DNA from 3 places in the Streptomyces lothianensis genome. Region 2 is predicted to be linked to each of the others. Evidence: riboswitches for the same ligand, from Rfam matches in the RefSeq annotation. Region 2 holds a riboswitch; each other region holds the start of a gene.

Region 1 (3,183 bases), on a different contig from region 2:
GGGATTCCGCGGGCCGCCCGCTCGCGGGCGTCCGGCTGCCGCCCGCGATCAAGCCGCTGGACGCCGCCGCGCGTCCCCAGCGGGTGGACATCCCCGCCATAGGGGTGCAGGCCCCGGTGATCCGGCGCGGGCTCGACGGTGAGGGCGCGATCGCACCGCCGCCGTACGAGCAGGCCGGTGTCGTCGGCTGGTACGGGGACGGGGTGCAGCCCGGCGCGAAGGGCACGGCGTTGTTTGTCGGGCATGTCGACACCGCGAGCCGGCCCGCCGTCTTCTACAACCTCAGCACGCTCGCGCCGGGCGAGAAGATCACGGTGGCGCGCTCGGACGGCATGCTCGCCGAGTTCACGGTCGAGGAGGTCGCCGTGTACGACCGCTCCGGCTTCGACGCGGACAAGGCGTACGGGGCACGGGACGACGAGCGCGCGGAGCTGCGGCTCATCACCTGCGGCGGGACGTTCGACCGCAGGGACAAGACGTACTCGGCGAACGTGGTCGTCTCGGCCTTTCTGACCGGCAAGGGTCCCTGAGGGCGGCCCCGGTTCCGCCCGACGACGCGTGGAAACCGGCACGCGAAAGGGGCCCTGTCCGCGAGGAACAGGGCCCCTTCCACACGTACCGACGTACCGACGTACCGGCGTACCGGGCGTACGGACATGCGGCTGTACGGCGATCAGCTCGCCGCGACCGCTCCCGAAGGCGCCGTTGCGGGGGCGTGGCGGCCGAGCGCACGCAGGCCGAGTGCGCCGAAGACCACCCCGAAGACCGCCCAGAGCAGGGCGTGCGAGGCGAGCGAGAGGACCCGGAAGTCCCACAGGAGTGTGGCCGACACCGGGACCTCGTCCGGATTGCCGGGCAGCGCGAACAGGACCGCGAGGATCGCGATCGCCGTGCCCGCCGCCGCGACCTGCCGTACCGGCAGACTGCGGTGCGCCAGGCGTACGTACACCTGCCAGACGAGCAGCATGCCGAGCACACCGATGGTGACGGCGGCCAGCCACAGGCCCTGGCGGTCGGTGACCGTGCCCGAGTCGCCGACGCCGGGCGGGTTGGCCGGGTAGCGCAGTGCCGGGAGCAGCGAGACCGCGAGGAAGGCGCCGCCCGCGAGCAGCAGGGCGCGCGGCCAGGGTGCGGCGTCCGGGCTGCGGCGGTGGATGAGGGCGTAGGCGATGGCACAGAGGACGCCGAGCGCCAGGCCGAGGACCAGCGAGGTGACCACGAGGCCGAAGTGCTGGGTGCCGCGGGTGAACAGTTCCTCGTGGTGCTGCACGGCGGCGGCGCCCGCCTCGGCGTGACTGTGGGCCCCCGCCTCGGCGTGCTCGTCGGTGCGGGCTTCCTCAAGCCGTATCGCGCGGTCCATCAGGGGCTCGGCGAGCAGCAGGGAGAAGAGGCCGGCGGCAAGACCGGCTGCTCCTCCTGCCGTCAGACCGCGTCCGAGCAGGGGGAGTACAGGAGTCGACATGGTGGTGCGCGCCCCGATCAGTGGCAGGGGGCGCCGAAGAGGTGCCGTCCGTCGTGGGCGAACTCGTGCAGGTAGTCGCCGGTGGCGGCGATCAGCGTGCCGTTGTCGAAGAACACCGCGTACAGGGCGATGATCGCCACGATCGCGGCGGCGGAGGCGATCATCCAGTCACGGGTGCTGGTGGTCGCGTCCTGGGCGGTTGTCGTGCTCGGGTGCTGTGCCGAGTGCAGGGACATCCGGGTGGGTCTCCTTCCGGGGTTTCCACGCCCCTTGGCAGGAGGACGACGGGTCAGTTCCTGACTCCCGCGTACAGGTGCTCGGCGCTGAGCTCGTACGTGGTCACAGTGGCGGGACCGTCCCGGGTTCGCACCGGGTTCCTGGCAACCGTCGCCTCGATGTATGGACTTGTCGTCCGGAGAGTCCCAACTCGGGGGCGGTGCTGTCAACAGTGCCTCTGCACTCACCCTTGCCGGTGGCGTCCGACCCGGCCCCCGTGGCACCCAGCTCCCGTGGCACCCGGCCCCCGTACCACCCAGCTCCCGTGGCACCCAGCTCCCGTGGCACCCGGCCCTCGTGGACCTGCCCCTGTGGACCTGCCCCTGTGGACCTGCCCCTGTGGCACCTGGCCCGGCCGGTGGCCCGCTCCCCCCGGAGCCTCCGGCCGGGCCGGTCCTCGACCGTGCGCGCTCGGGCTGCGGGAGAAACCCGGCGCCGGCACGGGAGGTCGACAGGGCCTGTCCGGGGACGGGTCCTGGGCCAGTCGGTGCGGGGCTGGGGCCGGTGTCACTCACTGTAGAGCGGATGGCCCACCTCGCCCAGAGTCGGTTTGTGGCCAGACTGACCGGAATGCAGGGCACCCGGTCCGGTGAGCGGGCTCCGGGCGCCTTCGTCGGCTTCTCGCACCTGTGTCAGGATTGCGTTTCCGACCGTGCACCCAAGGGGGAGTGGATGTACAGCAGTTCCGCGGCCGTCCGGGGGGCGGTGAAGACGGGTGCGGCACTCGTGGGGGCGATGCTGCTCCTGACCGGCTGCTCGGACAGCGAGGAACCCGGCAGGCCCGAGGCCGGCGCCACCCAGCAGCCCAAGGCCAAGGACCCGTACTGGGTCAACCCCGGCTCCAACGCGGCCGAGCAGCTCCGTACGTACGAGAGCGACGGCAAGGACGCGGACGCCGCACTGATAAAGAAGATCGCCGAGCAGCCGACCGGCGAGTGGATCGTCCCGGAGCAGGCCGAGGAGCAGGCACGCGACTTCACCGAGGCCGCCGAGGCCGCGGACCGCGAGGCGGTCCTGGTGCTCTACAACATCCCGCACCGCGACTGCGGCCAGTTCTCCAAGGGCGGCGCGTCCGACGGCGATGCCTACCGCGCCTTCATCGACGAGGTCGCCGAAGGCATCGGGGACCGCCAGGCCACGGTCATCCTGGAGCCGGACGCCGTGCTCCACCTGGTGGACGGCTGCACCCCGCAGGAGTTCCACGAGGAGCGCTACGCCCTGCTCAGCGGCGCCATCGACACGCTGCACACGCTGAAGAACACCAAGGTCTACCTCGACGGCGGCAACCCGGGCGCGGGCAGCCCGGACTCCTTCTGGGACCCGCTGAAGCGGGCCGGCATCGACAAGGCCGACGGCTTCGCGGTGAACGTGTCGAACTTCTACCCGACCGAGGAGTCCATCGCCTACGGCAAGGAGCTCTCGGAGAAGGTCGGCAACAAGCCCTT
Region 2 (3,183 bases):
ACGCCCACACAGGCGCTCCACGTGTCGCCTGGCTGCTCGCCCTGCCCGCCGTCGCCCTGCTCTGGTTCCCTCCTCCGGCGCTGGGTTCCTACAGTGCTGCGCGCGAAGAGGCCGGGCGTGCCGAGGAGTTCGTCGGCACGTTCCCCGCACTGCCCGCCGGTGACCCGGTGGAGCTGAGCCTGGCCGAGTTCGGATCGAGGGCCGTGTACGACAGCGACTACTCGCTACGGGACCGCACGGTGCGGCTCACCGGCTTCGTCACCCGCGACGACGACGGCACCTGGTACGTGACCCGGCTGCGGGTGGCGTGCTGCGCGGCCGACGCGACGGCGGTCAAAGCAGAAGTCCGCGGCGTACGGGCACCGGAGGCCGACACCTGGGTGACGGTGACCGGCACCTGGCACCCCAGCGGCCGGCTCGGCTCGGCGGCCGCCTGGCCCCCGGTGCTGGACGCCACGGACGCCCGGCAGATCGCCGAGCCGACGGACCCCTACGAGGAGCGTTGAGACGCGTCGAGGGCCCACCGCCCGGGTGGACCGTCCGGCTCCACCCGAGGACCGCTTCGGAGGACATCCGGCGCTTGGGGGTCGTCGGCGGCGGACAGATGGGGGCCGGCATCGCCGAGGTCTGTGCCCGGGCCGGACTCGGCACGATCGTCTGCGAGGCCACCCGTCCGGCGGCCGAGGCGGCCCACGAGCGGATCGCCGTCTCTCTGGAGCGGGCCGTCCAGCGCGGCAGGCTCGACCGGATCTCCGCCCGAACCGCCCTCGAACAGGTCACGGTCACGGCGTAACTCGCCGATCTCGCCGACCGGCAGCTCGTCGTGGAGGCCGTCACCGAGAACGCCGAGGCCAAGGCCGAGGTGTTCGCGGCCCTCGACAAGATCGTCACCGATCCGGAGGCGGTCCTCGCCACCAACACCTCCTCCCTCCCCGTCATGCGCCTGGGCATGACGACCGGGCGGGCGGACCCCCTGGGCGGCAACGTGGCGCGCCGGGTGAGGGTCCGGCGCGCCACGCGAGAAGGCGGGGGGCGACATGGCGCCTCCCGCCCCTTCGACTTGCCCTCGCCCGTCACTCGTCACTCGTCACCCGTCACTCGTCACTCGTCACTCGTCACTCGTCACCAAGGTGTCTCACCTCACGATCCGGATCATGGACAACGGCCGCCATGCCTTGGACGCCCCCGTAAGGTGGCCGGTGCAGCTGGTTCGCCCCGTCCGCCAGGCGGGATGCGTCGTAAGAGGGAACCCGGTGGGAATCCGGGACTGCCCCGCAGCGGTGAGCGGGAACGACCGCCGTCATACGCACTGGGTCCGGCACACAGGACCCGGGAAGCGACGGCCAGTAGGAGTCTCGTACGACGAGACGCGCCCGCGAGTCCGAAGACCTGCCCGTTGCCCGCACGCGGACGATTCCGCGCGCGGACATCCCGGTGACCTCGAGGGCGGGTCGGCGAACACAACCAGGCGGACGCCTGCGCCTTTCCGCGCGCTCGCACCCTCCGGTCCTTCGCCCCTTCGCGCTCTCGTCCGGTCCCCGGGATCTCAGGGATTCATCTCGCGAAGGAGGTCTCCATGACCACGAAGTCCGCAGCCGCGGCAGCACGGGCCACCGTGTACGGCTACCCCCGCCAGGGACAGAACCGGGAACTGAAGAAGGCGATCGAGGGCTACTGGAAGGGCCGCGTCACCGCCGACGCCCTCCACTCCACCGCCGCCGAACTGCGCCGCACCCACTGGCAGTACCTCTCCGACACGGGCCTCCACGAGGTGCCGACCGGCGACTTCTCGTACTACGACCACGTCCTCGACACCACCGTCATGGTGGGAGCCGTCCCGGAGCGCCACCGCGCCGCCGTCGAGGCGGACGCCCTCGACGGCTACTTCGCCATGGCGCGCGGCACCCAGGATGTGGCACCGCTGGAGATGACCAAGTGGTTCGACACCAACTACCACTACCTGGTGCCCGAACTCGGCCCCGACACCGTCTTCGCGGCTGACGCGCGCAAGCAGGTCGCGGAACTCAAGGAAGCCCTCACGCTCGGGCTCACCGCCCGGCCCGTGCTCGTCGGCCCCGTCACCTACCTCCTGCTCGCCAAGCCCGCCCCGGGCGTGGCCGCGGACTTCGACACGCTCACCCTGCTGGACCGGCTGATGCCGGTGTACGCGGAGGTGCTGGCCGACCTCCGGGCCGCCGGCGCGGAGTGGGTCCAGCTCGACGAGCCGGCGCTCGTCCAGGACCGTACTCCCGCCGAGCTGAACGCGGCCACGCGCGCCTACCGCGACCTCGGCGGTCTCGCCGACCGGCCGAAGCTCCTCGTCGCCTCCTACTTCGACCGTCTCGGCGAGGCGCTTCCTGTCCTCGCCAAGGCCCCGGTCGAAGGGCTCGCGCTCGACTTCACCGGCCCCGCCGCCGCCCATCTGGAGGCGCTGGCAGCCGTCGGCGGCCTGCCGGGCAAGCGGCTCGTCGCCGGCGTGGTCGACGGACGCAACATCTGGGTCAACGACCTGGAGAAGTCCCTGTCCACACTCGGCACCCTGCTCGGCCTCGCCGACCGCGTCGACGTCTCCGCCTCCTGCTCCCTGCTCCATGTGCCGCTCGACGCGGCGGCCGAGAAGGACGTAGACCCGCAGATCCTGCGCTGGCTCGCCTTCGCCGGGCAGAAGACGGCGGAGATCGTCACCCTGGCCAAGGGATTGTCGAAGGGCACCGACACGATCGCGGGCGAACTCGCCGCCAACCGAGCCGCCCTCGCCTCCCGGGCCAGTTCCCCCATCACCCGCGACCCTGTCGTCCGCTCCCGCACGGCCGCCGTCACCCGTGCCGACGCCCTGCGCTCCCAGCCCTACCCGGAGCGGGCCGCCGCCCAGCGCGCCCACCTCGGGCTGCCGCTCCTGCCGACCACGTCCATCGGCTCCTTCCCGCAGACCGCCGAACTGCGCGCCGCCCGCGCCGACCTGCGGGCCGGCCGGATCGACGCCGACGGCTACGAAGACCGGATCAGGGCGGAGATCCAGGAGGTGATCGCCTTCCAGGAGAAGACCGGGCTCGACGTCCTTGTGCACGGAGAGCCCGAACGCAACGACATGGTCCAGTACTTCGCCGAACAGCTGACCGGTTATCTGGCCACCCGGCACGGCTGGGTCCAGTCGTACGGCACCCGCTACGTACGCCCGCCGAT
Region 3 (3,183 bases), on a different contig from region 2:
GGGCGGCTGGCGCATCATCCGCACCATGGGCAAGGGCCTCACCGACCTGCAGCCGCAGCAGGGCTTCAGCGCCCAGACCTCGGCCGCCACGGTCATCCTCGCCTCCTCCAACCTGGGCTTCTCGCTCTCCACCACGCACGTCTGCTCGGGTGCCGTGATGGGCGCGGGTCTCGGCCGCAAGGGCGGCGTCGTGCGCTGGTCCACCGCGACCCGGATGTTCGTCGCCTGGGGCCTGACCCTGCCGGCCGCCGGTCTGGTCGCCGCGGGCGCCGAGTTCGTGGCCCGCCAGGGCGACTGGGGTGTCGCGGTCGTCGCGAGCTTCCTCGTGGCCTCCTGCCTCGCCATCTGGCTGCTCTCGCGCCGCCAGGTGGTCGACCACACCAACGTCAACGACGTGGACGAGGCCACCGAGCCCGCCACCACCGAGTCGGGCGTCGTGACCACCGCGATCGCCGCGGTGACCCCGCCGCCGACCGTCGCCGCGGAGGCCGCGGAGGCCGCCGCCGAGAACTCCATGGCCGCCGGGGCCGGCAGCACCGTCGCCTCCGGCTCCCCCACGACCGACACCTCCGTCGGCTCCCCCGCCGACGACGATGTGCCCGCATCCCAGGCGGCCGTCCCGGCCCCGAAGCCCGCTGCCGAATCCTCGCAGCCGGCCGGCGCGAGCGTCTGAACCGGCTCGCCCGACAGTTAAGGAATCAGCAGCATGAACATCGACTGGGCAGCTCTGGGCTCCGTCTTCGGCGTCAGCCTCGTGGCCACGGTGGCGCTCGTGGGCCTGTTCACCCTGGGCATCCTCGGCCTCTCCAAGCAGGAGGCGGCCTCCGCACAGGGCGGCTCGGCAGCCCTGGCCCGCGCGGGCGCATACGCCTGCTTCGCACTGTGCGTCGCGGCAATCTCGTACGGAATCTTCCTGATCGTCGCCTGAGGCGGTACCGGGTCTCGCCCGCGGCAGCTCACCGCGCCGCCCGAGGCCGCACCGTCGCGCCCCTTGTCCCGCCCGTTCCGGGCCGGTCAGGGGGCGCTCGCGTGTGCGCCGGTGTGTGTCTGCGCACACTCCTTAGCCGCAGGTCAACGCCGAGTTGACGGGTGTTCTCGGTGCGTGGTGGACTGCCGGAGCCATTACGGCAGCAGCAGAGGAAGCCGGTGTGAATCCGGCGCGGTCCCGCCACTGTGACCGGGGAGTCGTTCCCGGGAGCCAGGAACTCTCGCCGCCGTTTCCTTCGAACCAGGGCGCGGACACCCTGAGTGAGGACATGACGCGATGCCCGGCTGCTCTGTTCCGCCGCTTCGACCGACTGCCGCGGGAAGCACACCGAACGCTTCCCGCCCGAGGATTCTTCGAGGCGTGACGGCGGCCTGATCCGTGGGTGCCGATCGCACATTCGCGTACGGCGCCGTGGCCGGCCTGCTCGGCGATCTGCTCCTCGGCGATCCGCGCCGTGGGCATCCGGTCGCCGCGTTCGGGCGCGCCGCGAGCTCCGTCGAGCGTGTCCTGTGGCGTGACCACAAGGCCGCGGGTGTCCTGCACACCGCCGTCTGCGCCGGTGGTGCGGCCGCCCTCGGCGTGCTCGCCTCCGCCGCCGCACGCCGCTCCCCCACCGCCCCCGCGGCTTCCGTCGCGCTGACCGCCACCGCCACCTGGGCGGTCGTGGGCGGCACTTCACTGGAACGTGAAGCGCGGGCCGTGGCCGCCGCGCTGGACGCCGGTGATGTGGCGGCCGCCAGGGAGCGGCTGCCACATCTGTGCGGCCGTGACCCGCAGGCGCTCGACGAGGCGGCGATCGCACGCGCCGTCGTCGAGTCCGTCGCCGAGAACACCTCCGATGCCGTGGTGGGTGCGCTGGTGTGGGGAGCGGTGGCCGGGGTGCCGGGGCTGCTCGGCTTCCGTGCCGTGAACACGCTCGACGCGATGGTCGGCCACAGATCGCCCCGCTACCGCAACTACGGCTGGGCCTCCGCGCGCCTGGACGACGTGGCGGGCTGGCCCGGCGCCCGGCTCACCGCCGTACTCGCCGTGCTCGCGGGCGGCGATCCACGCGGTGCGCTGCGGGCCTGGCGGCAGGACGCGGGGGCACATCCGAGCCCCAACGCAGGCCCGGTGGAGGCCTCTTTCGCGGGCGCGCTCGGCGTACGACTGGGGGGTGTTCTCTCGTACGGGGGTCGAGTGGAGCACCGTCCGGTGCTGAACGACGCCGGGCGCGCCGTCCAGGTGGCGGATGTCGAACGGGCCGTGCGGCTGGCACGCCGGGTCGACTGGCTGGCGTTCGCCGTGTGTGCGGTGGGCAGTGTGACGGCGGGCCGTGTCAGGGGCCGGGTGCTCGCGCGTACGGCGCGGCACCTGCGTCCGGTGCGACACCTGCGTACAGGAAGAAGAGGACGGTCATGAGCGGTGGGTTGCTGGTCGCGGGGACCACGTCGGATGCCGGCAAGAGCGTGGTCACCGCGGGGATCTGCCGCTGGCTGGTGCGGCAGGGGGTGTCGGTCGCGCCGTTCAAGGCGCAGAACATGTCCCTCAACTCCTTTGTGACGCGCGAAGGCGCGGAGATCGGCCGGGCGCAGGCAATGCAGGCACAGGCCGCGCGCGTGGAGCCGACCGCGCTGATGAACCCGGTGCTCCTCAAGCCCGGCAGCGACCGCTCCAGCCAGGTGGTCCTGATGGGCAGGCCGGTGGGCGAGATGAGCGCGCGCGGCTACCACGGGGGGCGGCAGGAGGCTCTGCTCGGGACCGTCACGGACTGCCTCGAGCAGCTGCGGAGTTCGTACGACGCGGTGATCTGCGAAGGCGCGGGCAGCCCGGCGGAGATCAACCTGCGGCGCACGGACATCGTCAACATGGGGATCGCGCGGGCCGCGCGCTTTCCCGTGGTGGTGGTCGGCGACATCGACCGCGGCGGTGTCTTCGCCTCCTTCTTCGGTACGACGGCGCTGCTCGCCAAGGAGGACCAGGAGCTGGTCGCCGGGTATCTGGTGAACAAGTTCCGCGGGGATGTCTCGCTCCTTCAGCCGGGGCTCGACATGCTCAAGGCTCTCACCGGGCGGGCGACTTACGGCGTCCTGCCGTTCGCGCACGGGCTCGGCATCGACGAGGAGGACGGTCTGCGGGTCTCGCTGCGCGGTGCCGTCAGGGAGTCTCAGGTGGCGCCGCCGGTCGGCGAGGAGCTGCTGCGGATCGCGGTGTGC

Evidence for each region. Region 2 has a riboswitch for cobalamin ahead of metE (5-methyltetrahydropteroyltriglutamate--homocysteine S-methyltransferase). Riboswitches for the same ligand answer to the same signal wherever they lie in the genome.
Region 1: it holds a riboswitch for cobalamin, as region 2 does, so the genes downstream of both, ACLF6P_RS20270 (CbtB domain-containing protein) here and metE (5-methyltetrahydropteroyltriglutamate--homocysteine S-methyltransferase) in region 2, are expected to answer to the same signal.
Region 3: it holds a riboswitch for cobalamin, as region 2 does, so the genes downstream of both, ACLF6P_RS28185 (cobalamin biosynthesis protein) here and metE (5-methyltetrahydropteroyltriglutamate--homocysteine S-methyltransferase) in region 2, are expected to answer to the same signal.

Annotation. Positions count from the first base shown of each region.
Region 1 is NZ_JBLMKT010000058.1:4,959-8,141, reverse strand. It holds gene ACLF6P_RS20280 (class F sortase) at 1-530, shown strand, start outside; gene ACLF6P_RS20275 (CbtA family protein) at 674-1,462, opposite strand; gene ACLF6P_RS20270 (CbtB domain-containing protein) at 1,480-1,698, opposite strand; cobalamin riboswitch at 1,733-1,886, opposite strand; gene ACLF6P_RS20265 (glycoside hydrolase family 6 protein) at 2,411-3,183, shown strand, end outside.
Region 2 is NZ_JBLMKT010000028.1:18,163-21,345, forward strand. It holds gene ACLF6P_RS08150 (TIGR03943 family putative permease subunit) at 1-506, shown strand, start outside; partial or broken gene ACLF6P_RS08155 (3-hydroxyacyl-CoA dehydrogenase NAD-binding domain-containing protein) at 572-982, shown strand; cobalamin riboswitch at 1,190-1,411, shown strand; gene metE (5-methyltetrahydropteroyltriglutamate--homocysteine S-methyltransferase) at 1,577-3,183, shown strand, end outside.
Region 3 is NZ_JBLMKT010000078.1:64,765-67,947, forward strand. It holds gene ACLF6P_RS28175 (inorganic phosphate transporter) at 1-673, shown strand, start outside; gene ACLF6P_RS28180 (hypothetical protein) at 707-928, shown strand; cobalamin riboswitch at 1,090-1,230, shown strand; gene ACLF6P_RS28185 (cobalamin biosynthesis protein) at 1,367-2,389, shown strand; gene ACLF6P_RS28190 (cobyric acid synthase) at 2,386-3,183, shown strand, end outside.